Linked DNA regions of Acuticoccus sp. I52.16.1. The protein of the gene in region 1 interacts with the protein of each later gene in a pairwise test. Links are inferred from orthologs where the notes say so. Each region holds a gene or a part of one and is shown on either strand. Other genes may lie near its edges.

The links.
Region 2: the proteins of secD (region 1) and pheT interact in binary tests that used the Escherichia coli proteins (3 or more experiments, as listed by UniProt). The link is inferred for Acuticoccus sp. I52.16.1 from one-to-one orthologs.

What each region holds. Positions count from the first base shown.
Region 1 is NZ_CP094828.1:4,897,919-4,913,473, forward strand. Bases 6,183-9,156 are described here. They hold secD (protein translocase subunit SecD), read left to right. Parts: upstream 6,183-6,842; coding sequence 6,843-8,471; downstream 8,472-9,156. Other genes in these bases: yajC (preprotein translocase subunit YajC), read left to right, coding at 6,502-6,843; secF (protein translocase subunit SecF), read left to right, coding at 8,475-9,156. Outside these bases: MRB58_RS21880 (ArsJ-associated glyceraldehyde-3-phosphate dehydrogenase), read right to left, coding at 1-279; MRB58_RS21885 (helix-turn-helix domain-containing protein), read right to left, coding at 282-1,127; MRB58_RS21895 (hypothetical protein), read left to right, coding at 2,153-3,016; MRB58_RS24860 (hypothetical protein), read right to left, coding at 3,230-3,358; MRB58_RS21910 (ATP-binding protein), read right to left, coding at 3,892-4,737; folP (dihydropteroate synthase), read right to left, coding at 4,906-5,700; folK (2-amino-4-hydroxy-6-hydroxymethyldihydropteridine diphosphokinase), read right to left, coding at 5,697-6,176; more of secF, read left to right, coding at 9,157-9,437; MRB58_RS21940 (Mth938-like domain-containing protein), read left to right, coding at 9,434-9,823; MRB58_RS21945 (squalene/phytoene synthase family protein), read left to right, coding at 9,823-10,674; guaA (glutamine-hydrolyzing GMP synthase), read left to right, coding at 10,859-12,406; MRB58_RS21955 (isoprenylcysteine carboxyl methyltransferase family protein), read right to left, coding at 12,426-12,965; MRB58_RS21960 (oxygenase MpaB family protein), read right to left, coding at 13,144-14,073; MRB58_RS21965 (GNAT family N-acetyltransferase), read left to right, coding at 14,245-14,697; MRB58_RS21970 (SDR family NAD(P)-dependent oxidoreductase), read left to right, coding at 14,756-15,496; MRB58_RS21975 (PAS-domain containing protein), read right to left, coding at 15,502-15,555. UniProt on the Escherichia coli protein: Part of the Sec protein translocase complex. Interacts with the SecYEG preprotein conducting channel. SecDF uses the proton motive force (PMF) to complete protein translocation after the ATP-dependent function of SecA.
Region 2 is NZ_CP094828.1:2,124,040-2,139,641, forward strand. What follows is about bases 3,943-6,963. They hold pheT (phenylalanine--tRNA ligase subunit beta), read left to right. Parts: upstream 3,943-4,263; coding sequence 4,264-6,663; downstream 6,664-6,963. Other genes in these bases: MRB58_RS09560 (DUF922 domain-containing protein), read left to right, coding at 3,943-4,227; MRB58_RS09570 (YggT family protein), read left to right, coding at 6,800-6,963. Outside these bases: MRB58_RS09530 (hypothetical protein), read left to right, coding at 1-118; rpmI (50S ribosomal protein L35), read left to right, coding at 300-506; rplT (50S ribosomal protein L20), read left to right, coding at 511-897; MRB58_RS09545 (SDR family NAD(P)-dependent oxidoreductase), read right to left, coding at 976-1,656; MRB58_RS09550 (sterol desaturase family protein), read right to left, coding at 1,661-2,317; pheS (phenylalanine--tRNA ligase subunit alpha), read left to right, coding at 2,576-3,640; more of MRB58_RS09560, read left to right, coding at 3,637-3,942; more of MRB58_RS09570, read left to right, coding at 6,964-7,090; MRB58_RS09575 (Trm112 family protein), read right to left, coding at 7,197-7,379; MRB58_RS09580 (LON peptidase substrate-binding domain-containing protein), read right to left, coding at 7,453-8,133; trxA (thioredoxin), read right to left, coding at 8,161-9,096; MRB58_RS09590 (prolyl-tRNA synthetase associated domain-containing protein), read right to left, coding at 9,175-9,714; MRB58_RS09595 (xanthine dehydrogenase family protein subunit M), read right to left, coding at 9,711-10,508; MRB58_RS09600 ((2Fe-2S)-binding protein), read right to left, coding at 10,512-11,000; MRB58_RS09605 (CoxG family protein), read right to left, coding at 11,049-11,780; MRB58_RS09610 (class I SAM-dependent methyltransferase), read left to right, coding at 11,916-12,800; and 4 more genes.

The DNA.
Region 1 (15,555 bases):
GAGGTCGATGCCCAACTCGCCAAGCGGCAGCGCCTCGATACCGCGAGCCTGTGTGAAGTGCATGCGCCGGCCGGCGACGACTAGCGCGTCGGCTTCGTGGCCGAACTCCTGTCGCCAGCGACCATGCACGCTGTCAAACTCGAGCAGCATGGCGTGTTGGGACGGGTCGCCGACCGGGTCATTGAGAAGGAGAATGTCCCCGGCGATTCCATCCTCGACGAGCGAGCGCAGGACGAGTTTGCCGATGCGGCCGAGGCCGTTGATCGCAATCCTTGCCAAGGTCAGGCTCCTTTGCCGGCGCGGCTGCCGCCGATGGCGTCGAGCTCGCTCTGCAGCGACAGCGCGTCGAGAGTTTCGACCGGAAGCGCCGCGAAGCGTTCCAGACGCTGCTGGATCGCGTCGTAGGCGGTGGCAAACGCGGCAGCCCGATCGGCCCCTTCGACGGCGCTCGGCCGCGAAATTCCCCAATGAGCGGTGAGGGGAAGCCCAGGCAACGGTGGGCAATCCTCGTTCGCGGCCTGGTCGCAGACGGTGATCACATAGTCCATGACCGGCGCGCCCGGTCGCTCGAAGTCCGCGACCGCCTTCGGTTTCAGGCCGTCCGTGTCGTGGCCCCTCGCCGTAAGGACAGAGACCGCCTCCGGGTTGAGCCTCCGGTTCGGTTTCGTCCCCGCCGAGTAGGCGCGGAACCGGCCGTTACCGTTGCGATTGAGGATCGCCTCGGCAAACTGCGAACGCGCAGAATTGCCCGAGCACACGAAAAGGACGTTGCGCGCACCGCCCGCGCGGACCGCCGCCAATCGCTGCAGGGAACGCGCGGCGAGCGGCTCGCACAGGTCCGGCCGGCCGCGGCAGCAGTCGTTCACCAGGAAGTCGACCAGCGTGCCGACCCGTTTCAGGTCGATGCCATAGTACACCGAACGCCCCTCTCGCCACGTCGTGAGGATTCCAGCACGCGTGAGCGTCGTGACATAGACCGAGAGTGTGTTGGGCTTGAGGTCGAGCGCCTCTGCGATCTCGCTCGGTCGCACGCCATGGGGTGCGCGACGGGCGAGCAGCCGGAACACGGCGAGGCGTCCGGGATGGCCGAGGGCAGTGAGGGCTTCTGCGTCAAGTTCGTGATCCATTATTCATGGATACATGAATTCTAAGTCTGGACCAAGTGACATTTCTGCGACGTCTCGCTGACCGCTTACATTCCCTCTTCCACAACAACAAAGATAACGATTGGCCGCTCTTCATTCCGAGATCGTCGGGATACGATAATATCCTCTATCTTCTGATGGTTAGCGGCGGCTGCTGCCCTCTTGGACGATCAGCAACAGCGTTGCCGAGTGTCCGCTTTTTGCCAACTCATCGCGGTAGGGGCATGTCCGCTGTTGGGACGTCCCGCTTTGGAAAGGGCAATCCTGACGGGGATTGTGTTCGTTCTGAGGACAGGAACGCCGTGGGAGCACCTTCCGCGTGAGGTGTGCGAGTGCTCGGGGAAGACCTGCTGGCGGCGGCTGCTCTCCTGGAGGCAGGGTCGGGGTCTGGGATGCGCTTCACCGCGCCTTCGTTGATCGCCTGGGGCGGAACAAACGGATCGACTCGACGGATCGCGGCCGAGCATGTTCGAAACGCCATGTGATCTGCGATGCGAACGGCATTCCCCTCGCCGCGCGGATCACCGAAGCCATCGTGGTCGACAGCAGAAAGCTGGAAGAGATGGTCGACGCCACTCCCGTTCGCCAGACAATCGGCCGCCCACGCAAGCGTCCGGCGAAATTTCACGCAGACAAGGGCTACGACTACCAGCACTGCCGCCGGGCGCTGAGGCAACGCCGCATCGGCGACCGGATCGCCCGCAAGGGGATCGAGAGCTCGCAGCCTTCGGTCGCCGCCGGTGGGTGGTCGAGCGAACCATCGCTTCGTTCTCGCGCTTCCGCCGGCTCACCGTCCGCTGCGATCGACGCGCCGACATCCACGCCGCTTTCACCAAGCTCGCCGCCGCTATGGTCACACTCCGATTCTGCACGAGGCGCTCTTTTGTTAGGCGCTCTAAGGACATCGGAGCCCGTGTGATACGCGACGTGATTGGACACTTTTCATGCGTGCGTAAATGTAGCGCACCCGCGCCGCATGCGCGTCCATCCTCTGCCGAGAAGGTCCCATGACGCTACGCTGCCTCGCCGTTTTCGCCGCTCTCGCATTCAGCGTCGCCGCCCCAGCACAAGCCCAGCAGAACGCGTACGGAGGTCACGACATCGTCGGACCCATGCAGCGCGACGAGATCGACTACGCGGAGACCCGCGGCTGGCTGGTGTTTACGGCGGGATCACGCAGCGGACACGCCTATTGCGTTGCCGAGATCAACCGGCGCGACGGATCGCCGGTCCGGCTGGGGTGGGACGGGCTTCAGTGGCAGCTCGCGGTTCCCGTCGCCTCGCGGCCGGACTGGCAGGGCACGCTGCGGATCGACGGCAACGGAAGCGGTCAGGGCTACGGCCGGGGCGGCGACTACATCTCCGGTACATCCATGGACGGATGGACGATCGCCTGGCTCGGCCGAGCCGAGCTCGACGGTCTGCGCAAGGGCAACGAGGCCGTGTTGAGCGTGGAAAAGTTCGATTACGACTTCCCGCTCACCGGGGTGACCGCGGCGAGCCTCAAGGTGCAGGAATGCGTGGAGCGCGGCCGCGACGCCGGTACTGGCGACCGGGCTGCCCCCGCCCGCACGGCGGCGGCCCGGGCCGACGGTTGCCCCGCTCCCGGCAGCCTGAGATCCGCGCCGTCCTCCCAGCCGGCCACGCTCCACATCGCCAACAGCAGCTTCCGGCCGCTACGTATCTACTGGATCGACCACGAAGGCCAGCGTCAGCTGTACCAGGAGCTGGACCACGGACAGGACTACCGGCAGCCGACCTATATCGGCCATCCCTGGATCGCCGTCGACGACGCGGGAAACTGCGTAGGCCATGTGATGACCGCGCACAGCCCTGGCGACAGCATCCAGGAGATTTTTGGCGACGACTGAGCAGAGCTGCCGTTCAGCCGGTCCCACTGCGCAGCCGATCGTCGATATAGAGGATGCCCAGCGGGCGGTTCCCCTCGACTATCGCAGCCCCACTCGGTCGGAGGCCACCCGGCACCACCAGCCGCCCGTCGCCGGCCTCGCGCGAACGACGGATCCCCGGTCGGGCTAGTGGAGGCGCCGCCGCCGCAGCCGGGCGACAACTACTATTATGCCTCAATGATCCACCGGCTGAGCCCGCCGCAGACGCGTCACCTCCTCCACCCGGATGCCGCCTATGGCGATGATGCCGAGGATGGACGTGATGACCGGGGCGACGTCGCTGCCGCCGAAGGAACGCCACACCTTCGCCAGCTCTTCGAGCGACAGGAACCTGTCCCGCGTGACGGAGCGGCTCTCGCGAAATTTGGTACGCCCGCCGGGACTCGAACCCGGGACCTGCCGATTAAAAGTCGGATGCTCTACCAGCTGAGCTACAGGCGCGCTTGGCCCCGGTTACTGCGTTCAGCCGAGCGGTGCAAGTCGCGGCCGAGGTGCTCCCGGAAAATTGGACCGGTTCCCTGTGTCGTGAACTCATGGTCCGGGATTCCCAAATGATCGCGCCCATGATTCAAACTCCTGTCAGTCAGGAGTTGCGAGTTGCGGTGACGTCCCGGGAGGTGGTGTAGCTGCTGGTCGCCGGCCAGATGTGCCCGAAGCTGCCGAAGCTCGCCACCCTCATGGATACCGCAGAGGAGGACGTTCTGGCCTACATGACCTTGCCAGCCCAGCATCGCGCCAAGCTTCACAGTTGCGAGGGGCGCGGGCGTGCGGCGGCACGCGCGCCCCGTTTTCACGGTTCTCGCCGAAGAACAGGGGCGAGCACCAACCGGAGGCCGTCACAGCGTGGCGCGTACGCCCGTGCGGCCGGCGAGGTCCTGGACGTACTGCCAGGCGACGCGGCCGGAGCGGCTGCCGCGGGTGGTGGACCACTCCAGCGCGTCGCGGCGCAGCTCTTCGGCGTCGACCGGGATCGCGAACGCGGCGACGTAGCCGTTCACCATCGCGAGGTAGTCGTCCTGGGTGCACTTGTGGAAGCCCAGCCAGAGGCCGAACCGGTCCGACAGGGAGACCTTTTCCTCGACCGCATCGCCCGGATTGATCGCCGTGCCGCGCTCGTTCTCGACCATCTCGCGCGACAGGATGTGCCGGCGATTGGACGTCGCGTAGAAGAGAACGTTCTCCGGGCGGCCCTCGATGCCGCCGTCGAGCACAGCCTTCAGCGACTTGTACGAGGTCTCGCCGGCGTCGAAGGAGAGGTCGTCGCACAAAATGATGAAGCGGTGGGGGGCAGGGCGCAGCGCACTCATCAGGGTGGGAAGGGCGGAGATGTCCTCGCGGTGGATCTCGACGAGCTTCAGTCCCTCGATCTCGGCATGGATCGCCTTCACCAACGAGGATTTTCCCATCCCGCGGGCGCCCCAAAGCAGGGCATTGTTGGCCAGCAGGCCGTCGGCGAAGCGGCGCGTATTGTCGAGCAGGCGGTCGCGGTTTGCGTCGATCCCCTTAAGGTTGGAGAGGCCGACGCGGCTGACCTTCGCAACCGGCATGAGGCGACCGGTTTCGGCCTGCCAGAGGAAGGCGTCGGCGGCCTCGAAGTCCGGGGTCGGAGTGGCCGGAGGGGCCATGCGCTCGAGGGTCGCGATCAGCCGGTCAAGGCGGTCGATAAGGGCGTCGTTCGTCATCGTCGCAGTTCGGTCTCGGCGGTGGGGAGGAAGCGTACCGGGCGGCACCCTCCACGTCCTGCGCCCGCAGCGCGAGCCGGTCAAGCCGATGCCGCCGCAGATCGCCGTGCCGCGCGCGCCGGGGCGGCGCACCGCGCACCCGCAGCCTGCGCGGGTCAGCCGGCACGGTCAGCCGGCGTCAGCCCGCAGCCGCGCCCGGAGCGCGGCGTGCCGGGCGACGTTGTGGACCCGGATATAGTCCGCGCCCTGCAGCATCAGCACGCCGGAGAGGGCGAGGGTGACGTCGTCGCGCTCGCACGCCGGCACGTCCGTCACCGTCGCCATGAAGGACTTGCGCGAGTGGCCGACCAGCAGCGGGCGGCCGAGGGCGTGTAGCAGCGGCAGGCGCGCCAGAACATCGAAGGCGTGCCGCGGCGTGGTGCCGAAGCCGATGCCGGGATCGAGGATCACCCGCGCGGGGTCGACGCCAGCGGCGGCCAGCCGGTCGAGCCGCGCGGCGAACCAGGCATCGACGTGTGCGATCATGTCGGTCCCGGCCGGCAGCGTCTCTCCGCTCACCACCGGCACCGACAGCGCATGCATGATGACGAGCGCGACGTCCGAGCCGGCGACCACGGCGGCCATCTCCGGACCGCCGCCGCACACGTCGTTGATCCAGTCGACCCCGGCGCCGATCGCCCGCTCGGCGGTCGCGGGATTGCGCGTGTCGACGCTGACCTTGGCGCCGCGGGCGTGGGCGAGGCGGACGATCTCCGGCAGGCAGGGGGCGAGCCGGTCCCACTCCTCCTCCGGCGTCACCGCGGAGCCGCCCGGCCGCGTCGACTCGGCGCCGACGTCGATCACGTCGGCCCCGTCCTCGAGTTGGTCCGCCGCCTCGGTGATCGCCGCGTCCGGTGCCAGGCTGGGCTGGGCGTTGGCGAACGAATCGGGGGTGACGTTGACGATGCCGACGATCCGGGTCACGCGCCGGCCTCGAGGTCGGCGAGCATGTCGGCGACGGTGCGTCCGCTCGCCGGGTGGCGCCATTGCGGATCGATCTCGGCCCAGGGACGCAGCACGAAGAGCCGGCCGGCGATTTCGGGATGCGGGATGGTCAACCGCTCGCTCTCCAGCACGGTGTCGCCCCAGGCGAGGATGTCGATGTCGATCAGGCGGGGGGACCAGCGCGGGCCGGGGCGGCGGCCGAGCGCGTGCTCGATCTCCTTGGTGGCGGTGAGCAGCGCGTCCGGCGCCAGCGCGGTGTCGATCTGCACGACGGCGTTCAGGTACGAAATGTCCCACTCCTTCGGCGCGCCGGGCGGCAACAGCGCGGGCGTGACGTGGCGCGACGAGGCGGCGATGAGGGTCGCGGGGAGGTCCGTCAGCGCGGCCTCCGCCTGGTCGAGCATCGCCGCGCGCTCGCCCAGATTGCTACCGAGCGCGAGGGTGGCCACGGGCACCGATGGTCTCCAGTTCTTGTTCGACGGGCCCCACATAGCCCGACAGCCGCCGGGGTCAATCGGCAGGGAGGGTCGCGCCGGCGCTTCATCCACCGCCGCATCGACCCACCGAGCGCCCCGCAGGACGATACGCAGGCGCGGCCCATCGGGATGACGGATCGCTCCGCCCGGCAGCTCCGATGGCGGCCCGAAGCGCTCGCATGACGGCACAACTGGAGCAGCTTGCCGCGCCCGCGTTGCAATCCAATGTCGGAACGTCTAACTCCGGCGGAACCCCGAGCCGGGCGTTCATCCCGCGCGCGGCCATCCGTTCATAAGGTAGGTCATGTTCATCACAGAAGCCTTTGCGCAGGCTCCCGGCGGCGCTGGTGGTGGCGCTGGTTTCATCGTTCAGCTCGCCCCGTTCCTGCTGATCTTCGTCATCATGTGGTTCCTCATCATCCGGCCGCAGCGGCAGCGGATGAAGCAGCACCAGGCGATGGTCGCCGCACTGAAGCGCAACGACACGGTCGTCACCGCCGGCGGTCTGATCGGCAAGGTCACGAAGGTGGTCGACGACGGCGAGCTCGAGATTAAGTTCGGCGACAATGAGCCGGTGCGCGTCGTGCGCTCGACCATCACCGAAGTCCGCGCCAAGCCCGAGCCTGCGGCGGCGGCCAACGACTGATGCTTCACTTCCCACGCTGGCAGTCGGTTCTCATCGTACTCGCCGTCATTCTGGGCGTGGCGGCGGTGATCCCCAACCTCGTCCCCCGTTCGTGGGTGGCGGCGCTGCCGTCGTGGCTGCCTAAAGAGCGCATCGTCCTGGGCCTCGACCTGCAGGGCGGTGCCTATCTGCTCTACCAGGTCGACCAGGAAGACTACATCCAGTCGCGCCTGCGCACCGTCACCAACGATGTCCGCGAGACGCTGCTCCAGGCCCCGCGCATCGGCTATACCGGTCTCGGCGTCGTCGACAACGGCGTCGAGGTCCGCATCCGCGACAACACCCGGATCGACGAGGCGGCGCAGCGGCTCAGCCAGTTGCGCAACCCGCTGGGCCAGGGCGTGTTTTCTCAAGGCGGCGTCAACGAGTTCGCCTTCACCCAGGGCGACAACGGCTTGATGCGCCTGTCCTTCACGGAGGAGGGGCTCGCCCAGCGCATCCGCTCGATCGTCGACCAGTCGATCGAGGTGGTCCGCCGCCGCGTCGACGAGTTGGGCACGACCGAGCCCAACATCCAGCGCCAGGGCGAGGATCGCATCCTGGTCGAGGCGCCGGGCGGTGATCCGGAGCAGCTCAAGAGCCTCGTCGGCACCACCGCACAACTCACCTTCCATCTGGTCGACACCTCGGTCAATCCGAACTCGATCCTGGAGCGGGGCCGCGCCCCGGCCGGCAAGATGCTCCTGATGACGTCGGAAGAGAACGAGTACGAGCCGGGCGTGCCCTACGTCGTCGACGAGGCGCCGCTGATCACCGGCGAGGACCTCACCGACGCGCAGCCCGCGTTCGAGCAGCAGACCAACGAGCCGGTCGTCACCTTCCAGATGACCACCAGCGGCGCGCGGCGCTTCTGCGACGTGACCACGCGCGAGGCCGCCGCCCGGACCCCGTTCGCCATCGTGCTGGACGACGAGGTGGTCTCGGCCCCCTCGATCCGCGAGCCGATCTGCGGCGGCGCGGGTCAGATCTCGGGATCGTTCTCGGTCCAGAGCGCCAACGACCTCGCCATCCTGCTGCGCGCGGGCGCGCTGCCGGCCGCGCTGACGCTGGTCGAGGAACGCACCGTCGGCCCCGGCCTCGGCGCCGATTCGATCGCCGCCGGCGAGACCGCGGCCATCGTCGCGGCGGTGCTCGTCGCCGGCTCGATGGTCCTCGTCTACGGGCTCTTCGGCGTCATCGCCAACATCGCCCTGGTGGTGAACATCGTCCTCATCATGGGGCTGCTGTCGCTGCTCGGCGCGACGCTGACGCTTCCCGGCATCGCCGGCATCGTCCTGACGATGGGCATGGCGGTGGACGCCAACGTGCTGATCTACGAGCGTATCCGCGAGGAGGGCAGGGCCGGGCGCAGTCCCATCCTGGCGATCGACGCGGGCTTCAGCCGCGCCTTCGCCACCATTCTCGACGCCAACGTCACGACGCTGATCGCGGCGGTGATCCTGTTCCAGCTCGGGTCCGGCCCGGTGCGCGGCTTCGCCGTCACGCTGGCGATCGGTGTGCTGACGACGATCTTCACGGCGTTCCTGTTCACCCGGCTCATGGTGGCGATGTGGGTTCGCCGCCGTCGCCCGACCGAAGTGCCGGTGTAAGTCATGAAGCGTCTCAACCTTCCCAGCGATACCAAGATCCCGTTCATGCGCTACCGCGTGCCGGCGCTGATCGGCTCGGTGATCGCGTGCATCCTGTCGCTGGCGCTGTTCGCGCTGGTCGGCATGAACTACGGCATCGACTTCCAGGGCGGCACCATGGTGGAGCTGCGGTTCGAGGAGCCGCGGCCCATCGCCGACATCCGCCAGGAGGTCGGCAACCTGGGCCTCGGCGACGTGCAGATCGTCGAGTTCGGCGAGCCGACGGACGTGCTGATCCGCGTCGAGGAGCAGCCGGGCGGCGAAGAGGCGCAGCAGCTCGCGGTGATCCAGCTGCGCGAGCTCTACGCCAACGACGCCGAGTTCCGGCGGGTCGAGGTCGTCGGACCGCGCGTCTCCGGCGAGCTGGCCCAGGCGGGCCTCATCGCGGTCGTGACCGCGCTCCTGGCGATCATGATCTACATCTGGCTGCGGTTCGAGTGGCACTTCGCCATCGGCGCGGTGCTGTGTACCCTGCACGACGTGGTACTGACGATCGGCCTCTATTCGGCGACCCAGCTCGACTTCAACCTCACCTCGATCGCGGCGGTGCTGACCATCGTCGGCTATTCGCTGAACGACACCGTCGTCGTCTACGACCGGGTGCGCGAGAACCTGCGACGCTACAAGCGATTGCCGATGTCGGAGCTGATCGACCTGTCGGTCAACCAGATGCTGTCTCGCACGTTGATGACCTCGATCACCACATTGCTGGCGTTGGCGGCGTTGTTCGTCTTCGGCGGCGAGGTCATCCGCTCGTTCACGTTCGCGATGATCTGGGGCATCGTGGTCGGCACCTACTCGTCGATCTTCATCGCCGCGCCGCTGCTGATCACGCTGAACCTGCGTCCCGGCCGCGCGCCGGGCGGCGGAACGGGCGACGGCGACGACGAGGCCGCGGCCGGGGACGCGGAGCCGTCCGCAGCCTGATGGCCGGCCTCGTCATCCGTGACGCGCACTTTCCGGGGCGGGCGCCGATCGATGCCTACGGCAACGGCGGCTTCCGCTTCGCGCAGATGAGCCACCGCGGCTCGCTGATGTGCGTGCCGTCCGGCATCTACGGGTGGGAGCCGCAGGAATCGGGCGAGATCACGTTCGATTCGCTCGCCCGCGTCTTGGACGAGCGCAACGAGATCGACGTGCTGCTCTTGGGTGTCGGCACCGTGCCGTTCCCGCTGCAAGCGCAGGTGGCGGCGGCGCTCCGCTCGGGCGGCGTGCGGTTCGACACGATGACCACCGGCGCCGCGGTCCGCACCTTCAACGTGATGGTGTCCGAGGAACGGCGGGTGGCGGCCGCGCTGATCGCCGTATCCTGATGAGCATCGAAGACGCGGTCCGCCAAGGCGACCGCACCGCCTGGCTGGCCGCGCTGTTCGCGCCGGAGCCGGCCCGGCCCGCACTTCACGCGCTGGCCGCCTACCGGGTCGAGCTGGGCCGCATCGTCGAGACCGTCCGCGATCCGATGGCCGCCGAGATCCGCCTGCAATGGTGGCGCGACGCCATCCGTGACGAAGGCTTCGGCGCCGGCCGCTCGGTCCCGCTGGTCGACGCCCTGCGCGAGGGCGCCAGGCGCTACGAGTGGCCGCTGGACACGCTCTGCGCCGTCAGCGAAGCCTTCATCCACGATCTCTACGCCGACCCGCTGCCCGACTGGGACGCCTTCGACGGGTACGCCGGCGAGGCCTGCGCCGCCCCCGTCCAGCTCGCCGCGATGACGCTGTGCGTCGAAGCGCTCGGCAAGCCCGCCGGCCTCGCCGCCGCCCGCACCGCGGCGACCGCTGCGGGCTACGCCGGCGTCGCCCTCGCCGCGGCGGATGTCGCGCTCACGGTGCCCCGCCGTTTCGCACGCGGGTCCAGTCTCATCCCCGTGGCGGCCTGGCGTGCGGCGACCGGCGAGGACCAGGCCGCCTCGATGGCCGCCGGGCGCCTGCCCGAGGGGGCGGACCGCGCCGCCCGCGCCGTCGCCGCCCACGGCCGCGCCGCCGACGAGGCGATGCGCCGCCACCTCGCCGCGGTCGCACCGCAGGCGCGCGCCGCCTTCCTCCCTGCCATGACCGCTCGCCGCGCCCTCGCCACCCGCGCACCCCTGTCGGAGCGCCGCCCCGCCTCCTGGCGCACGCAGCTGGACCTCTGGTGGGCCGCCAAACGCCTCGACCGGCTGGACTGACGACCCGACGCTGTCCCGCCGCCGGCCGTCGAAACACCGGTGGGCGCAGGAGGCGTCCGCGGTATCCGGCGGGCGACCGGGCGCGCGAGCGCGAGCCGCCGCGCGTAGTGTTTCGGCGGGGATTGCGGGGCGGAAATGCGCTTCCGGACGTGGTGGACGGGCGCGAATTGTGCCATCAGACGCCATGGCGCACGACACTATCCTCATCGTCGATTTCGGCTCGCAGGTCACCCAGCTCATCGCACGGCGCGTGCGCGAGGCCGGGGTCTTTTCGGTGGTCGCTCCCTTCCAGGAGGCCGCGGCCGCTTTCGCCGAGCACCAGCCCTGCGGGGTGATCTTCTCCGGCGGTCCCGCCTCGACCCACGCGGAGGGCTCCCCCAGAGCCCCGCAGGAAATCTACGACGCCGGCGTCCCCCTCATGGGCATCTGCTACGGGCAGATGGCGATGACCGAGCAACTCGGCGGCCGCGCCGAAGGCAGCGACCATCGCGAGTTCGGCCGAGCCGAGATCGAGGTCGTCTCCGAGAGCCCCCTCATCGACGGTATCTGGTCCCCCGGCGAGACGCACACCGTCTGGATGAGCCACGGCGACCGCGTGGTCGAGCCGGCGCCGGGCTTCCAGATCGTCGCGCGCTCGCCCGGCGCGCCCTTCGCCATCATCGCCAACGAGGAGCGGCGCGCCTACGGGCTGATGTTCCACCCGGAGGTGGTCCACACGCCGGACGGCGCGCGCCTCATCGAATCCTTCGTGCGCCGCATCTGCAAGGCCACCGGCGACTGGACCATGGCCGCGTTCCGCGAGGAGGCGATCGCCAGGATCCGCGCCATCGTCGGCGATGGGCGGGTCATCTGCGGCCTCTCCGGGGGCGTCGATTCCACCGTCACCGCCGTGCTGCTGGCGGAGGCGATCGGCGACCGGCTCACCTGCATCTTCGTCGACCACGGCCTCCTGCGCGAGAACGAGGCGGCCGAGGTGGAACGCATGTTCGCCGGCCGCAACGACGTCGTCTTCAACAAGGTCGACGCGGCCGAGACCTTCCTCGGCGCGCTCGAGGGCGTCACCGATCCGGAGATGAAGCGCAAGACCATCGGCCGCCTCTTCGTCGAGGTGTTCGAGAAGGAAGCCAAGGCCGTGAAGGGCGATTTCCTCGCCCAGGGCACCCTCTATCCGGACGTGATCGAGAGCGTGTCGGCCACCGGCGGCCCGTCCGTCACCATCAAGAGCCATCACAATGTCGGCGGCCTGCCGGAGAAGATGGGGCTGAAGCTGGTCGAGCCGCTGCGCCTGCTCTTCAAGGACGAAGTGCGCGCGCTGGGCCGCGAGTTGGGCCTGCCCGACACGTTCGTCGGCCGCCATCCGTTCCCCGGGCCGGGGCTCGCCATCCGCTGCCCCGGCGCGATCACCCGCGAGGGCCTCGACGTGCTGCGCCGGGCCGACGCGATCTTCATCGAGGAGATCCGCGCCGCCGGCCTCTACGATCACATCTGGCAGGCCTTCGCGGTGCTCCTTCCGGTCGAGACGGTGGGCGTCATGGGTGACGCGCGCACCTACGAGAAGGTACTCGCCCTGCGCGCCGTCACCTCGACCGACGGCATGACGGCCGATATCTACCCCTTCGACGTCGCCTTCCTGGGCCGCGTCGCGTCGCGGATCGTCAACCAGGTGCGGGGCGTCAACCGCGTCGTCTACGACGTGACGTCCAAGCCCCCCGGCACCATCGAGTGGGAGTAGGGGGCGAGCGGCGGCCGGCTCAGTAGCGGGCGAACGTTCCGCGCATGACCCGCTCCTCCTGGCGGATTCGTACCGTCAGCGGCACCATGTAGATTGCCAGCCCCACCACCAGCGTCACCCAGGCCTGCAAGGTCACCGCGTAACCGACCAGCTCCGGCAGGATGTTGAGGTAGTAGTTGGGGTGGCGCACCGCGCGGAAGAGCGGGTGGGTGACGAGGTCGTGATCGCGGGCGATGATCAGCTTCACGGTCCAGAACCGGCCCAGCAGCGCGATCACGACCACCAGCATCACCGCACCGAAGGCGTAGATCGCGAGACCCGTAACGCTCACCCAGTCGAACGGGGCGGGGCGGACGAGATACTCGGCGAGCCCCGCGAGATAGAACCCGATGTGCGCCAGCGCGATCGCCCGTGAGTTGGCGGCCCCGTGTTCCACCGCCCCCACGGCCTTCATCGCCGCCTCGTTGCGGATCGAAATGGCGAGGGTGACGAGGCGGAAGACGACGGCGAGGCCGACGAAGGCGATGAAAAAAGCGGATCCGTCAGCGGGACCGGGCATGGGACTCTCCGAGAAGATCGAGTGAAATGAGGATGACTCCGCGCTCGAACCGGCGGCCGAGATGCCCTGCGATACGGCCCCATCGATCCCGGCACAATCCCGGCGAATCCACGCTCAAAATCTTTTATCTTATTGAAATTATTTAGATAATTACCGGAAGACGGACGCGGGTGCCGCGTCACACTTCGGTGAGTGTGCTGACCGGCACACCGAGGCGGCGGCAGGCTTGCACCGCCGGTGCCGAAGGGAGGAGGATGCGCTCGGCCGCCCCGCCGATCCGGCGCAGCACGGCCACCTCGGCGCGGCTCGCGCCGTACGCGTCGCCGAGGCCCACCCGGTGGCGCACCACACCCGGTATCAGTTCCACCGCCCCGCGCACCATCAGGCGCTGCAGCGGCCGCAGTCCGCGCGGCAGCGCCGGCGACGTGCGCATCAGCTCAAGAAACTCGAAGATGATGGGAGAAGCCTCCAGCCGCGGCCGCGTCCGCTCGAGCAGCCCGTCCCACTCGGCTAGCGAGGCGGGGGCGCCGGTCGCGCCATAGAGCCGCGCCGCCGCCTGCGTCTCGGCGAACGCCCGGGAGAGCGCGGCATCGTCGAGCGGGCGCACGAAGCGACTGTAGCCGCTGGCGAAACCGAAGGTGGCGGTCGCCTGTACCCAGTCGAGCAGAGCGACGTCGTCGGCGCGGTAGGGCGTGCCGGCAGGTGTCTCGCCGGTGACGCGCGCGTGCATCCGGTTGACGCCGGCGATCATCGCCTCCGCCTTCGAGCGCGGGCCGTAGACGGTGACCATCGCCGCCTGGCCGGTCCGCTGCAATCGCCGCACCGGCTCGCGGCGAAACGACGAATGCTCCCACACGCCCGAACGGACTGAGGGTTCGGCCAGCTCCAGGATCACCGCCGCGACACCCCCGGTGAAGAGCGCCACCGGGTTCTTGAAGATTTTCCAGGAGAGCGAATCGGGAGCGATCAGCGCGGCCTCTCCAGGGGGAACGCGGAAGTCGATCGCGGCCATATCGTCGGGCTGCGAGAGGCGCGCGACCGCCGTGTCCAGCCGTCGCAGCAGCCCCGGCGGCATGAGCCGCGGCGCCCATGTGTCACTCCGGCCCATCGTGCGCCCTCCGAACGCGCCCGGCGCGACGCGGCGCCGGCCCCGTGGGGATCTAGGGGCCACATCGCGATTGTGAACGGGGGGTCACGGCACGCGCGGACTTGATCGGCGCCGCCAATTCTCCCAGACCTTGCGCCGGTCCGCCGACGGGCCGCAGCTTAAGGGGAAACGATGGCAACCCGCGTGACGATCCGCCCGGTGATCGCGGCCGACGAGGCCGAGTGGCGCCGCCTCTTCAAGGCCTACCACGTGTTCTACGAGGCCAGCGTGACCGATGCCGTCTACACGGCGACGTTCGCCCGCATCCTCGGCGACGACCCGTGGCAGCCCTTCGGCCTCATCGCCGAGGTGAACGGGCGCGCGGCCGGCCTCGTCCACTACCTCTTCCACAGCCACACATGGCGCGAGGAGCGCATCACCTACCTCCAGGACCTCTATGCCGACCCGGACGTGCGTGGTCACGGCGTCGGCCGAGCACTGATCGAGGCGGTCTACCGCGCGGCGGACGAGGCCGGGGCGCCGGGCGTCTACTGGACCACGCAGCACTTCAACGAGACCGCGCGCCTGCTCTACGACCGGATCGGCGAGCTGACGCCGTTCATCAAGTACCAGCGCCCGCGCTGACCTTGTGCCGGGAGGCCGCGGCGGGTGATATCGCGGCCAACCATAAAAGGAAGCGCTCATGCAGATGGACTTTTCCGGCCGCGTCGCGGTCGTGACGGGCGGTGCCCAGGGGATCGGCGGCGCGGTGGCGACCCAGCTCGCCGCCGCCGGCGCCACCATCGCCCTTTGGGACATGGACCGCACCCTGGCCGAGACCCACGCCGCCACCCTCGGCAAGGCGATCGCGGTGCAGGTGGACGTGTCGGACTACGCCTCGGTCGAGGCGGCGCACCGCGAGACGGTCGCAGCGCTCGCGGAGGTGGACATCCTCGTCAACTCGGCGGGCGTCGCCGGGCTCAACGCCACCGTGGCGGACTATCCGGTCGACGAGTTCGCCAAGATCTGCGCCATCAACCTCCTCGGCACCTTCCACACCAACAAGGTGGTGGTACCGGCGATGCGGGCGCGCAATTACGGGCGCATCGTCAACATCGCGTCGATCGCCGGCAAGGAAGGCAACCCCAACGCCTCGGCCTACTCGGCATCGAAGGCGGGGGTGATCGGCTTCACCAAGAGCCTCGGCAAGGAGCTGGCGGACGTGAACGTCGCGGTCAACTGCGTGACCCCGGCCGCAGCCCGCACGCGCATCTTCGACCAGATGAGCCGAGAGCATATCGACTACATGCTCTCCAAGATCCCCCGCGGGCGCTTCCTGGAGGTCGACGAGGCGGCGGCGATGATCGTCTGGCTCGCCAGTGAGGCCAACAGCTTCACCACCGGCGCCGTATTCGACCTGTCGGGCGGGCGCGCCACCTACTGAGCGGCTCAGGCGACCTCGAGCTTCTCGACCATGTCGGCCCGGAGCGCGGTCAGGATCGC
Region 2 (15,602 bases), 2.8 Mb from region 1 along the record:
CGCGCAACTCTCCATCGCCTGCGGTGCGCTCGGCGGTCTCGCCTACTGGGCCATCGCCGGGCGCACGGCCGGCCAGTGGCTGGAACTGCCCTGGTTCGAGGAGCGCCGCTGGCGCTGACGGCCGCATCACCGCCATCGGCACGATACCGCGCGCGGACGGTTGCGTATTCGCCCGCGAGCGTCTATATCGCGCGCTCTACCGAAAAGGTCGCCCGGCCACGCTCGGCAAAGATTGCCGAGCTGACGTTCGCTTTGAGCGTTTGGGGGCATGCCGCGGCGGCCGCTACACGGAGTTGAAAATGCCCAAGATGAAAACCAAGTCGGGCGCCAAAAAGCGCTTCAAGATCACCGGAACGGGCAAGGTTCTCGTCGCCCAGACCGGCAAGCGGCACGGGATGATCAAGCGGTCGACCAAGTTCATTCGTCAGGCTCGTGGCACGACCACGCTGTCGAAGGCCGACACCAAGGTCGTCAAGAAATCCTTCCTGCCGTACGCGAGGGGCTGAGTCGATGGCACACGTCAAACGCGGCGTCACCGCGCACGCCAAGCACAAGAAGGTCCTGAAGCAGGCCAAGGGCTACTACGGTCGTCGTAAGAACACGATCCGCGTCGCCAAGCAGGCGGTCGAGAAGGCGAACCAGTACGCCTATCGCGACCGCAAGCAGAAGAAGCGCAATTTCCGCGCGCTCTGGATCCAGCGCATCAACGCGGCGGTCCGTCCGCAGGGCCTCACCTACGCCCGCCTGATCGACGGGCTGAACAAGGCCGGCATCGACATCGACCGCAAGGTCCTCGCCGACCTCGCGATGAACGAGCCGGCGGCGTTCAACGCCATCGTCGAGCAGGCCCGCGCCGCGCTCCCGGCCGAGCAGCAGGGCACGCCCGCCGCGGCGTAAGGCCGATACCGCGCCTCCGGGCGCGAGACGCGACGGAAGCCGGTCCTTCGGGCCGGCTTTTTGCGTTTCGGGACCGGATCACCACGGCACCCGCTCGCCCCGCCAGTCGAAGAAGGACCCGGTGTCGGCGGGGGACAGACCGTCCAGCACCGACAATAGATCGGCGGCGGCCTGAGCGGGCGCGGCGGTCGGGTAGCGGTCGGCATAGGCGGCGGTGAAACCGGTGGCGACGGTGCCGGGGTGCAACGCGACCAGGATCGCCTCGGGGCGCGTGCGCCGCAGTTCGATCGCCGCCGTGCGCACGACCTGGTTCACCGCGGCCTTGGCGGTGCGGTAGCTGTACCAGCCGCCGAGCGCGTTGTCGCCGATGGAGCCGACGCGGGCCGACAGCACGCCGACCACCGCCCGCCCGTCACGCGGGACCAGCCGCAGCGCGTGCTTCAGCACCATCGCCGGCCCGATGGCGTTGACCTCGAACTGCCGGCGCATCGCGTCCGGCGTCAGCGCGCGGATGGTCTTTTCCGGCTCGGACCCGTCGATGACGAGCGCGCCGGTGGCGATCAGGATGTGCGCGAAGGGGCCGTGCAGCGTGCCGAGATGGCGCGCGACGCTCGCCTCGTCGGCGACGTCGAGGCCGTCGCCGGAGCGGGAGAGGCCGTGGACGGCGGCGCCCCGCGCGGCGAAGGCGGCCGCGAGGGCGGCGCCGATGCCGCCGCTGGCGCCGACGATCAGTGCGCGGTCGTTCCCGTCGCCCGGCAGGCGATCAGGCCGCGGCGGCGCGGCGGCCCTTCCACGTGGTGCGGAATAGGGTGTCCCAGATGGAGGTCGTCACGCCGTAGTTCACCGTTTCGTCGCGGTGGTGGTGGATCGCGTGGTGCCGCTTCAAATGCGCCGCATAGAACCACTTCATCGGCATGAAATGGCAGGCCGAATGGGTGAATTCGTAGAGCAGGTAGCCGATCTGGATGCCGGCCGTGAACGTCAGGCTCAGCGGCAGCGAGCCGAACACCGGCCAGAAGAAGACCACCCCGAAGAGCGACGGCCAGGTGAAGAACTTGAGCATGTGGATGCCGTCCTCGCGGAAACGCGACGGCTTGTTATGGTGGGCCCTGTGGCCCGGGAAGATCTTGCGGATCGCCTTGAGCACCGGCCGCTCCGGCTCCCAGTGCAGCACGAAGCGATGAAGCAGATATTCGAGGAACGTCCAATAGAAGACGCCGACGGCGAACAGCCCGACCATGATCAGCGGGTCGATGCCCAAGGCAAGCGCGGTGCCGAGGTAGAGGATGGTGAGGCCCATCACGCCGCAAAAGACGGCGGTCAGCCCCTCGGCGCGGATCATCGCGACGGGTGACATCTGGCCGACGATCGGCTTCGGCGCACTGTCCGATGCGGCTTGGGTCTGCGTGGCGTCGGTCATGGCGATCCCCAAATTGGATCCGAACAGTCGTCTTTTGCCTGCGATACGCCTCCGGCGCAACAGTCGTACGACGACGGTCAGGGTTGCCCTACGCGGAGCTTTGTGAAAATCGTGATGCAGTACGGCAACGTTTACAAGACAATGCTGCCGTCCGCCATCCTCGACAGTTCAACATTCGCCGTCGTTTGCTAGTCTGACTGCAACCCAAGGATCGCCTGACCGATGAATGCCGTCATCAGCCCTGACAATCTGAGTGAGATGCAGGCCTCGATCGAGGCCGAGATTGCCGCGGCGAGGGACGAGGCGTCATTGGACGAGGTCCGGGTCGCCGCGCTCGGCAAGAAGGGCAGCGTCTCGGAGCGGATGAAGACGCTGGGCGCGATGAGCCCGGACGAGCGCAAGGTGATGGGCCCGGCCCTCAACGGCCTGAAGCAGGCGATCACCGAGGCGATCGGCGCCCGCCGCGAGGCTTTGAAGACCGCCGCGCTGGAGCGCCAGCTGGTCGAGGAGCGGCTGGACGTCACGCTCGACCCGCGGCCGACCGGGCTGGCCCGCGGCCGCATCCACCCCATCAGCCAGGTGTGGGAGGAGCTTTCGGCGATCTTCGCCGACCTCGGCTTCCGCGTCGCCGAGGGGCCGGACATCGAGACCGACGATCTCAACTTCACCAAGCTGAATTTCCCCGAGGGTCACCCCGCGCGGGACATGCACGACACCTTCTTCCTGCCGCAGCGGCCGGACGGGACGCGGCGCCTGCTGCGCACGCATACGAGCCCGGTGCAGATCCGCACCATGCTGAAGCAGAAGCCGCCGATCCGGATCATCGCCCCCGGCCGCACCTACCGCTGCGATTCGGACCAGACGCACACGCCGATGTTCCACCAGGTCGAGGGCCTCGTGGTCGACAAGGAGAGCCACGTCGGTCACCTGAAATGGGTGCTGACGGAGTTCTGCCGCGCCTTCTTCGAGGTCGAGGACGCGGCGATGCGCTTCCGTCCGTCCTACTTCCCGTTCACCGAGCCGTCATACGAAGTCGATATTCGTTGCCGCCGGTCGGCCGACGGCATCGAGCTCGGCGTCGGCGACGACTGGCTGGAGATTTTGGGGTCCGGCATGGTCCACCCCAACGTTCTGGCCAATTGCGGGCTCGATCCGGACGTTTACCAGGGCTTTGCTTGGGGCATGGGCATCGATCGTATCGCCATGTTGAAGTATGGCATGCCCGACCTTCGCGACCTATTTGAGGGCGACGCGCGGTGGCTCACCCATTACGGGTTCCAGCCGCTCGACCGTCCATCTCTCGCCGGAGGCCTCTCTAGGTGAAACGACTTGCGGCCGCTGTCGCCATCGCATCGGCCGTAACGCTCGTCGGTTGCTCGACACCGCCGACGGATGTCCGGATTTCGACCTACAAGGTGTCCGGCAACTCGCTGTCCTCGCTGGAGCGCTCGCTGAGCGTCCACGGGCCGACGGTTCCGGGAACCCAGGGGCGCGCCTTCGCCGCGGTGGAGACGACGTTCCTGCACAACTTCGAGCCGGTTGAGGCGGGCGGGCGTTGCCGCTATAGCCGCAACGGCCGCGTCGGCATCCGCTCCGACGTCATCCTCCCGGAGTGGCGCCAGCGAGACCGGGCGTCGCCCGACCTCAGAGCCAAGTGGGATGTGATCTCGCAATACGCGGTGATCCACGAAGCCGGGCACATAAAGATCAGTCAGAAATATGCGCGCATTTTAGAGACTGCTTATAAAAATGCCTCCGCGCCTACTTGTGAGGCATTGGATGCACAAATGGCAGCCACTATAAGGCCAATCGCAGCCTCACACGTTGCGGAGCAGGAAGAGTTCGATAGAACGGACGCTCCCCGCTTCCAGCGCTACCTGCGTCGGTACGGGTACACTGCCGGCAGCTAAGTCCCTCGCTCAGAAAGCTCGCGAGACCCGCGATCCATGAAGTTTACATTGTCCTGGTTGAAGGACCATCTGGAGACGGATGCGTCCATCGACACCATCGTTGATCAACTGACGGCGATCGGCCTCGAGGTCGAGGGCGTGGAAGACCGCGCCGCCGCCCTCGCTCCGTTCCGCATCGCCCGTGTGGTCGACGCCAAGCAGCATCCCAACGCGGACCGCCTGCGCGTCCTCACCGTGGACCCGGGCGACGGGTCCGCCGTGCAGGTGGTGTGCGGCGCGCCGAACGCGCGCGCCGGGCTGGTGGGCGTCTTCGCCGCGCCGGGGACCCACATCCCCGGCACCGGCGTGGACCTGTCCATCGGCTCCATCCGCGGGGTCGAGAGCCGCGGCATGATGCTGTCCGAGCGCGAGATGGGCCTGTCGGAGGACCACGACGGCATCGTCGACCTGCCGCAGGACGCCCCCGTCGGCACGCCCTACGTGGAGTGGGCCGACGTCGGCGACCCGGTGATCGAGATCGGCGTGACGCCGAACCGCGCGGACTGTCTCGGCATCCGGGGGATCGCGCGCGATCTCGCCGCTGCCGGCCTCGGCACGCTGAAGTCGCTGGAGGTGGCCCCCTTCGCCGCCGACGGCAGCCCTGCGCCGACCGTGACAATCGCGGCCGACGACCTCTGCCCCGCGTTCGCCCTGCGGCTGATCGAGGGTGTCAGCAACGGTCCCTCGCCCGACTGGATGCAGCGGCGGCTGGTGTCGATCGGTCTGCGCCCGATCAACGCGCTGGTCGACGTCACCAACTACCTCACCTACGACGTCGGCCGCCCGCTGCACGTCTTCGACGCGGATAAGGTGGCCGGCGATCTCGTCGTGCGCCGCGCCCAGGACGGCGAGCGGTTCGAGGCGCTCGACACGCGGACCTACACCCTGTCGCCCGAGATGGTGGTGATCGCGGACGACAACGGCGTCGAATCGCTGGGCGGCATCATGGGCGGCGAGGCCTCCGGCTCCTCCGAGACGACGACGCGCGTGCTGGTGGAATCGGCCCTGTGGGATCCGATCAACATCGCCCGCACGGGCCGGACGCTGGGCATCCACTCCGATGCGCGGCACCGCTTCGAGCGCGGCGTCGACGCGGAGTTCACCCTCCCCGGCCTCGACTATGCGACGCGGCTGATCCTCGACCTGTGCGGCGGGACCGCCGGGCCGGTGCAGCTCGCCGGTGCGGTGCCCGACACGGCGCGGACGATCGCGTTTCCGGCGACCGAGGTCGCGCGCCTCTCCGGCCTCGACGTCGACGAGGAGAAGCAGGCCGAGGTACTCGAGCGTCTGGGCTTCGCGGTCACACGCGCCGAAGGGACATGGACGGTCAGGACGCCGAGCTGGCGGGCCGACGTCGAGGGCAAGGCGGACCTCGTCGAGGAGATCGTCCGCATCGTCGGCATCGACGATGTAGCGCCGATGCCGCTGGTGCGCGTCGACCCGGTGGCGCCGAAGGTGCTGACCACGCTGCAGCAGCGGATCGCGACCGTGCGTCGCGCGCTCGCCTCGCAGGGGATGACGGAGGCCGTCACATGGTCCTTCGTCAGCCACGAGGACGCGTTGGCGTTCGGCGGCGGGCAATCCTCGCTGCAACTCGCCAACCCGATCGCCGAGGCGCTGTCGGACATGCGGCCGAGCCTGCTGGCCGGGCTGGTGCGGGCGGTCACGCGCAACGTCAATCGCGGCCATCCGGACCTCGCCCTCTTCGAGGTGGGTCAGGTGTTCGCCGGCGACGAGCCCGCCGACCAGACGACGCAGGCCGCGGGCGTGCGCCAGGGCCGCAACACGCCGGCGACGCTCGGCCGCCACTGGGACGGCGACGAGACGGCCGACGTGTTCGACGCCAAGTCCGACATCATGGCCGCCCTGACCGCGATCGGCGGGCCGGCCGATCGGGCCGAGATCACCCGCGACGCGCCGCCGCACTATCATCCAGGACGCTCCGGGACCCTGCGCCTGGGCTCCAACATCCTGGGCCACTTTGGTGAGCTGCACCCGGCGGTGCTGGCGGCGATGGACGCCCCCGAGCGCCTGGTCGCCTTCGAGCTGACGATGGAGAAGGTGCCCGAACCGCGCCGCAAGGCGACGAAGAAGCCGAACTACTCGGCCTCGCAGCTGATGCCGGTCCGGCGCGACTTCGCGTTCGTGGTCCCGGAGGACATCGACGCGCGGGCGATCACCCGCGCCGCGCGCAGCGCCCGCAAGGACCTCGTGTCCGACGTCGCGGTGTTCGACGTCTACCGTGGGGTGGGCGTGCCGGACGGGCAGAAGTCGGTCGCGGTCGAGGCGGTGCTGCAACCGAAGGACCGCACGCTGACGGACGACGACATCGACAAGGTCTCGGCCGACATCATCGCCGCGGTGACGAAGGCGACGGGCGCGACCCTGCGCGCCTGAGCGACGGGGGGCCGGCCCCGCCGGCTCCCAGCCTGACCCGAACATTGGGGCACACGGTGTGCGCGGGCGCGCCTCGCTTGCGGCGGACGGCTGCGACCTTTACCTGTTCCGCGGCGGACACAGACAAAGGCGGACCATGGCCTCCCTTCTCACCCTCATCCTCAAAGTCATTCAGATCTATCAGTGGATCGTGATCGCGTCCGCGATCTTCTCGTGGCTGTACGCCTTCAACGTGGTCAACCCGCGCAACCAGATCGTCGAGACCATCGGTCGCACGCTCTACCGCCTGACCGAGCCCGCGCTGCGCCCCATCCGCCGCATCCTGCCGGACCTCGGAGGGATCGACCTGTCGCCGATCGTCCTCCTGCTGGGCCTCTATTTCCTGCAGCTCATCATCGTCAACAACTTCGGCACCCTCGCCTACTGAGCGACGCGGAGGGCGGGGGTCGACCCTCGCCCGGATGCCCGCCGGCGGGCATCCCGTGCCGTTCGCGCGCCGCCGAATGGCGCGGCGGCGTCCCCGCGTCCGCGGGCTATTCGGTGCTGCGGGCTTCGTCCGGAATCATGATGGGGATGCCGTCGCGGATCGGGTAGGCGAGCTTGGCCTTGTCGGAGATCAGCTCGTTCGCCGCCGCGTCGTAGCGCAGCGTCGACTTCGTGACCGGGCAGACCAGCAGCTCCAGGAGCTTCGGGTCGATCTTGTGTTCCTCAACCATCGTGTTCCTCAAAGCGAGGCGCACCGCGCCTCTTCAACGTGCGGACCGGACGCGCGTTCGGTTCGGGCGTCCGTCAGTTCAGTACGGGTTCGTCGCCGGATTGGCGGGCCACTTCCATCTCTGTGATGGCGACCAGCGTCGCGGCGCGGGCGGCGAGATCGGGCGCCTCCAGCAACGCCTGCTTCTCGGCCGGGCCGTAGGGGCTCATCATCGCCAGCGTGTTGACCAGCGCCTCGTTGGAGGCCGAACGCACGGACTTCCAGTCGGCCTCGAGGTCGTTGGCGTCGAGATAGGACTGGAAGGCGCGAATCAACGCGTCGCGATCGACGTCCGCCTCGCAGGCGTCGGTCAGGAGATCGGACTTGAAGCGCTCGGCGGAAATGCGGCACTTGCGGTATGGGAGCGGGGTCGGCAGCTCCTCCAGGACCGTGAACCGGCACACGCCGCCGAGCTGGATCAGATACCGCCCGTCCCCGGACTCCTGGTAGGAGACGATGCGGCCGAGCGCCCCGACCTGACACAGCGCCGGCTCCTCGACGCTCTCGTCATCGGCGTCGGCGCCGAAGCGCGGCTGCACCATGCCGATGACGCGGTCGCCCGCCATCACGTCGTCGATCATCTTGACGTAGCGCGGCTCGAAGATGTTGAGCGGCAAGTGGGCGCGTGGGAGGAGCAGGGCGCCGGATAACGGAAACACCGGCACGATGGACGGAATCTCGTCGACGGTCTCGTAGAGCGCATTACCGATGCGCATGATCGTCCTCCTCGCGTTCGCGTGGTGTCAGGCGAACAGGATCGACGCCATCTTGCGGCGTCCGGCCGCGGTCGCGGGGTCCTTGGGGCCCCAGGCATCGAAGAAGTTCATCAGCTCCTGGCGTGCGGCTCCCTCGTTCCACTCGCGGTCCCGCCGCAGAATCTCGATCAGCTCGGCGACGGCGCCCAGCTTGTCGCCTTCTCCGGCGAGGGCGACGGCGTACTCGAAGCGCGCCTGATGATCGTTCGGGTCGGCGTCCACCTTGGCCTTGAGGTCGGCGGCACCGCCGAGCGCGGCGGCCTGATCGGCGAGGCCGATGGCCTTGCCCAGCGCCTCGACGGCGGGGTCGGCGCGCATGGCGTCGGGAATCTGGCTGAAGATGTCCTTGGCCTGCTCGATGTTGCCGGACGAAAGGCTGACCATGCCGAGCCCGGCGATCGCCTCGGTATTCTCCGGGTCGATCTGGAGGACCTGGCTGTAGAGCATCAGCGCCTGCTCGTACTCGCCGGCCTGGTGGGCGGTGGCGGCCTGCTCCATCATCTCGGCGACGCCGTCGTCGGCCGGGCCGGCGATGCGTTCGAGGAACTGCTTGATCTGTCCCTCGGTCTGCGCGCCGACGAAGCCGTCCATCGGCTGGCCCTGGCGGAAGGCGATGACCGCCGGGATCGAGCGGATGCCGAGCTGGCCGGCGATCTCGGGATGCTCGTCGATGTTCATCTTGACGAGCTTGACCGCGCCCTTGGTGGCGGCGACGGCCTTCTCCAGGATCGGCGCGAGCTGCTTGCACGGCCCGCACCACGGCGCCCAGAAGTCGACCAGCACCGGCACGTCGCGCGAGGCCTCCACCACGTCGGCCATGAAGGTCTGCGTCGTGGTCTCGACCACGTCGCCGGGCGCCGCCGCGGACGGCGTGCTCGGAGTGGAGGAAAGCTGCTGTCCGCCGGGACCCAACAGGGTGCTCATACGTTGTCCCATTCGCCTTGTCGTTCGTGGAAACATGGGCTCGCGACCGCCCAAGACAATCGGTCCGAGGCGAAACTCTTACGCGTCCGCGTCCGGCGCGGGAAGCGTCATGACGTCCGGCTCGTGTCCGGCGCGGCGCAGGATCTCGAACAGCTCCGCACGCGCGAGCGTCACCGTGGCCGTATTACGCAAGGGGTGGACGTTGATGAGGTCCGCCTCGCCCAGCGCCTGGTGGAAGATGCAGCGCACGGTGCCGGCGTCGTCGTTGATGAGCGCCAGCGGCGTGACCGAGCCGGGCGTGACCCCCAGCATCGCCACCATCGCCTCCGCCGAGCCGAACGAGACGCGGCCCTTGGCGCCGATTACGGTGTGGATGCGCTTGAGGTCGATCGCCGCATCCTCCGGCGCCGTCACCAGGAAGTAGGCCCCCTTCTTGTCCTTCAGGAAGAGGTTCTTGGTGTGCAGGCCCGGGATGGTGCCGCGCAGCTCCACCGCCGAATCGACGGTGAAGGCCGCCTCGTGCTCCACCGTCGGCGGGTCGATGCCGAGCGCGGCGAAGGCTTCGGCCAGACGGTCGAAGCCTCGCGGTGCCGCGTCGGGGCTCGCCCCTTCGCTCAACCGGCCTTGGCGACCGCGCGGGCCGCCAGCACCGAGACGAGATGCGCGCGGTACTCGGCCGAGCCGTGAATGTCGGCGAGCATCGTCTCGGGGTCGATGGCGATGCCGGCGACCGCGTCGGCCGACCAGTGGGCGGCGAGCGCCTCTTCCATGGCGGTGACGCGGAAGACACCCTCGTTGCCCGAGCCGGTGACCGCGACGCGCGGACCGTCCGCCGTCATCGCCACGAACACCGCGCACAGGGCGTAGCGCGAGGCCGGGTTGCGGAACTTCTCGTAGGCGGCCTTCCGCGGCACCGGGAAGGAGATCTTTACGATGATCTCGTCCTCGTCGAGCGCGGTCTCGAAGATGCCCTGGAAGAACTCGTCCGCGGTGTAGGACCCCTTGGAGGTCGTCACCGTGGCGCCGAGGCCGAGCAGCGCGGCCGGGTAGTCCGCCGCCGGGTCGTTGTTGGCGACCGAGCCGCCCATCGTCCCCATGTTGCGCACCGCCGGGTCGCCGATGGTGGCGGCGAGGCCCGCCAGCGACGGCAGCACGCGCTGGATGTCGGCCGATTGGGCGATCTCGGAGTGGGTCGACGCCGCGCCGACGACGACCGTGTCGCCCTCGACGGTGATGCCCTTCAGCTCCGGGATCTTGGTGAGGTCGATCACGTCGGACGGAGCGGCGAGGCGCTGCTTCATCGTGGCGATCAGCGTCTGCCCGCCGCCGAGGAACTTGCCGTCCTCGGCCGCGGCGAGCTTGGCGACGGCGTCGTGCAGCGAGGTCGCCTTGGTGTATTTCGTGGCGTACATCGCTTACTCCGCCGCCATCGGGGTGGCCTTCATCTCCGAAGCCGCCGCGTCGATCGCCTTGACGATGTTGTGGTAGCCGGTGCAGCGGCAGATGTTGCCTTCCAGCTCCTTGCGGATCGTCTCTTCGTCCAGCCCCTCGGGGTGACGCTTCACGATGTCGACCGCCATCATGATCATGCCCGGCGTGCAGAACCCGCACTGCAGGCCGTGGTGGGTGCGGAAGGCGGACTGCATCGGATGCAGCGTCTCGCCGTCCGCCAGGCCCTCGATGGTGGTGATCGCCGCCCCGTCGACCTGCGCCGCGAACACGGTGCAGGACTTCACCGCCTTGCCGTCGATATGGACGGTGCAGGCGCCGCACTGGGACGTGTCGCAGCCTACATGGGTGCCCGTGAGGCCGAGGTGCTCGCGAATGAACTCGACCAGTAGCGTCCGGTCCTCCACATCGCGCGAGACCGCACGGCCATTCACCGTCAGTTTGACTTCGCTCATCGCTCCCCTCGCTCTCGGGCGCCCGGCGCCCTTTAGCGTTATTCCAACTTAGCCCAGTGCTACCAGAATCAAGAGCACAGCCGCAAACGCTAGAACGCCCCAAAACCACGCACCGCCCCAGATGCGCTTGGCCGACGCGACCTCCAGTTGCGTTTCGATGCTATCTTCCGGATGCAGCGCGCTGATTCCGGCCTGGCCGGCGTCCTCGAACTCGTTCCTGGCGAGTTCGGCGCGGCTGCCGCGCTGCGGTTCGATCCGCCCCGCGGTGCCGGCGATCACGGCCGGGTCCACCGGCGCGTCGACCACCGTATCGGCGTGGGACATGGTGCGCGGCGGCGGGGCGCTCAGCTTGGCGCAGAACTCCTCGAAGAAATCGGCGGCGTACTTCTTGGCCGTGGTGTCGACCAGGCGCGAGCCGAGCTGGGCGAGCTTGCCGCCGACCTTGGCGTCGACCTGATAGGTGAGGATCGTCGCGTTCTCGCCGTCCTCGGCGAGCTGCACGTCGGCCTTGCCCTTGGCGAAGCCCGCGACGCCGCCCTTGCCCTCGCCCTGCAGCGTGTAGCTGGCCGGTGCGTTCTCGTTGACGATCTCGACGTCGGCGTCGAACGTCGCCTTGACGGGGCCGACCTTGGCCTGAACGCGGGCGACCATCTCATGGTCGCTCTTCTTCTCGAGAGTCTGACAGCCTTTGATGCAGTCCTTCAGGATTTCGGGGTCGTGCAGCGCCTCCCACACCACCTTGCGCGGGGCCGGGATGCGGTGTTCGCCGGTCATTTCCATAGAAAGGTCTCCGTTGAGGGCGGCGCTGGAACGCCGCTCGGGCCGCTGGGACGGCGTTGAACACGCGCGGCCGTTGGTCCAGACATTGCCCGGTTCACGCCGGCCCCTCAACACTTCCGGCGATATGGTGCCTACATGACGCTCTCCGTCCTCATCGCCGACCCCTGGGACGGCTACGCCCTGCTCGACTCCGGCGGTGGCCGCAAGCTGGAGCAGTACGGCGACGTGCGCCTCGTCCGGCCCGAGCCGCAGGCGATGTGGCAACCCGCCGACCCCGCCCTGTGGCAGAGCGCCGACACCCGCTTCGAGGGCACCGACGACGAGGACGGCCCCGGCCGCTGGAGCGATCCGGTCGGCGACTTCACCGTTCCGATCGGCCCGGCGCGCATGGTCTGCCGCCTCGGCAACAACCACCATCCGGGCCTTTTCCCCGAGCAGAAGCCGCATTGGGACAACGCCATCGCCGCGCTGAAGGGCTTGGAGGGGGCCGAGGTGCTCAACCTCTTCGGCTATACCGGCGCGGCCTCGCTGCTGCTGGCGGCCGCCGGCGCCAAGGTGACGCACATCGACGCGTCGAAGAAGGCGATCGCCTGGGCGCGCGAGAACCAGGAGGCCTCCGGGCTGCAGGATGCGCAGGTGCGCTGGATCTGCGAGGATGCGTCGAAGTTCGTGGCGCGCGAGGTGCGGCGCGGGCGGACCTACCAGGGTATCCTGCTGGATCCGCCCAAGTTCGGCCGCGGACCCAAGAACGAAGTCTGGAACCTGTTCGATGATCTGCCGCCGCTCATGGCCGACGTTGCCGCCATCACCGCGCCGGACGCGCGCTTCGTGATCCTCACCGCCTACGCGATCCGCGCCTCGGCGCTGGCGATCGGCCGGCTGATGGAGGAGACGATGGCCGGCCGTGGCGGCCACGTCGAGACCGGCGAGCTGGCGCTGCGGGAGCGCTCCGGCCGCCTGCTGCCCACCTCGATGTTCGCCATCTGGCGGCCGGGCGACGCGCCGGAGACCCGCTCGTGAGCGCGCGGACGGGGAGCGTCAAGCACGTCACGTCGACCGCCAACCCGCTCATCAAGGCCGTGCGGGCGCTGCACCAGCGCAAGGCGCGGGCGGAGAGCGGGCTCTTCCTCGCCGAGGGGCACAAGCTCGTCCTCGACGCGCTCGCCGCCGGGTGGACGCCGACGATGATCGTCGCCATGGAGCCGGCGACCGACGCCGTCTCCGACCTCGGCGCGCGGGTGCGGGCGCTGGGGGCGGACGTGGTCTTCGCCAACGCCGCCGTGATGGAGAAGGTCGCGCGACGGGAGAACCCGCAGACCGTGATCGGCGTCTTCGAGCAGCACCTCGCCGATCCGAAGACGATGCCCGCCGGCACCATCGTCGCCCTCGAGGAGCCGCGGGATCCGGGCAACGTCGGCACGATCATCCGCACCGCGGACGCGATCGGCGCGGCGGGCGTGATCCTCATCGGCTCCAGCGCCGACCCGTTCGGCGTGGAGGCCGTGCGCGCCACGATGGGCTCGATCTTCCACATGCCGCTCGCCCGGATGGACGCTGACGCCTTCGCCCGCTTCGCCGCCGCGCGGCCGGGGCCGATGATCGGCACCCACCTCGCCGGCAGCGTCGACATCCGCACCATCGACGCCGGACCGTCGCACATTCTGCTGATGGGGACCGAGCAGTCCGGCCTCACCGCCGCGCTGGCGCAGCGGTGCGACAGCCTGGTGCGCATCCCGATGGCGGGCAAGGCCGACAGCTTCAATCTCGCCATCGCCACCGCGATCGGGCTGTACGAGCTTCGCCGCCCCCACCTGTGACCCGGCAGCGCCCGGTATGGTGAACGCAAGGTCATGGAATTCCGACAAATCCGCGGCATTCGCCGCAGAGTCGGGCCGCCGTCAGCCGGTGAAGCAGTAGACATCCCCGGCGTTGGCCGCGTCGGGCAGGTCGGCGATCGTGCCGGCCACCGTGGCCGCGTCCACCGGCTGCGCGAAATGGAACGCGTGCGTGGCGCCGAGCGAGAGGTTGAAGCGGCGATAGCCCAACGCCTCGGCCCGCTCTAGCGCGGCGAGGCCGACGCCGCGCTGCACCGTGGTGAATTCGAAGGAGAGCGTCGCGACCCGGTGCGAGAGACCCGCCAGCACCTGATCCTCCAGCCCCTCGACGTCGATCTTGATCGTATCGGGGACGCCGTAGCGGGCGATCAGCGCGTCGAGCGTGGTGAGGGGCACGGTGGCGCTCTCGTCCCATCGCTCCCCGGCCCACGCCTCGGCCTCCACCGCGGCGGAGACGAGGGCGCCGGACCCGGTCGACACGGTCGGATTGCGCGGGTTGATGAGGAGGCGAAGCGTCCCCTCCTGCGCGCCGACGGCGGCGGCCACGACCGTCACGCGGCGGTTGGCGGCGAAGGCGAGGCGGAGGAATGTGGCGAGCCGAGGCTGCGGCTCCACGGCGACGACGCGGGCGCCGAGCCCGGCGAACACGCGCGCATGGTCGCCCACGTGGGCGCCGATATCGAACGCGAGGCCGCCGGGTGGGACGAACGGGCGCTTCAGCGCCGCGAGGGAGGCGAGGTGCGCGCGATCGAGATGGTAGATGCGCACGCTGCGGGCGACGCCGCGCCAGCCCCGCGCGAAGGCGGCCAGCCCCCGCGCCGCCGCCACGGCTAGAGCTTGGCCTCGACCGCGTCCCAGTACATCGCCGCGACGTCGGGACCGCCGAGCTTCTCCACCGCGCGGATGCCGGTGGGCGAGGTCACGTTGATCTCGGTCAGCATCCCGTCGATCACGTCGAGGCCGGCGAACAGGATCCCCGTCTCGCGCAGGCGCGGGCCGACGCGGGCGATGATCTCGCGCTCCTTGTCCGACAGCTCGGTCGCCGCCGCCGCGCCGCCGCGCACCATGTTGGAGCGGATCTCGCCCTTCTGCGGCACGCGGTTCACCGCCCCGGCGAACTCGCCGTCGATGAGGATGACGCGCTTGTCGCCCTCGCTCACCCGCGGCAGGAAGCGCTGGATGACGTATGGCTCGCGGTAGGTCGCCTCGAACATGTCGAGCAGGGAGCCGCGGTTGGGGTCGCTCGGCCCCAGCTTGAACACCGCCCCGCCGCCGTGGCCGTAGAGCGGCTTGACGACGATGTCGCCAAACTCGGCATGGAATGCGGCGATCTCGTCGCGCGAGCGGGTGATCAGCGTGTCGGGCATGAGGTCGGTGAACTCGAGCACGAAGACCTTTTCGGGCGCGTTGCGCACGCCGGCCGGGTCGTTCACCACCAGCGCCTTGGTCATCTCCAGGAGGTGGGTGGAGGTGATGTAGGCGAGGTCGAACGGCGGATCCTGGCGCAGGAGCACCACGTCCATCTCGTCGATCGGCGTCGTGACCGGCGTGCCGAGGGTGTAGTGGTCGCCCTTCTCGTCGCGCACGGTGAGCGGCTCCAGCGCGGCACGCACGGCACCGCCGCGGAAGGTGAGGCGGTCGGGCGTGGTGTGGAACAGCTCGAACCCGCGGCGGGCCGCCTCCAACAGGAGTGCGAAGGTGGAATCGCCGGCTATGTTGATGCCTGCGATGGGGTCCATCTGGACCGCGACCTTGACCATGGGCGTCTCCTTGTCGGACGCTTCACATGCGGCTCAATCGGCCGAAACGCAATCCTTCATCATTTCATGGCCGTTACGACTTGAGTGCCAGGGCACGTTTGTAGAGGTCCCGCCGGTTGAGCCCGGTCGCCTTGGCGACGTCGGCCGCCGCCGCGCTGACGGGCAGCTTCTCGATCGCGGCCGCCAGCAGCGCGTCGACCTCGGCCTCGTCCAGCGGCCCGGTCGCG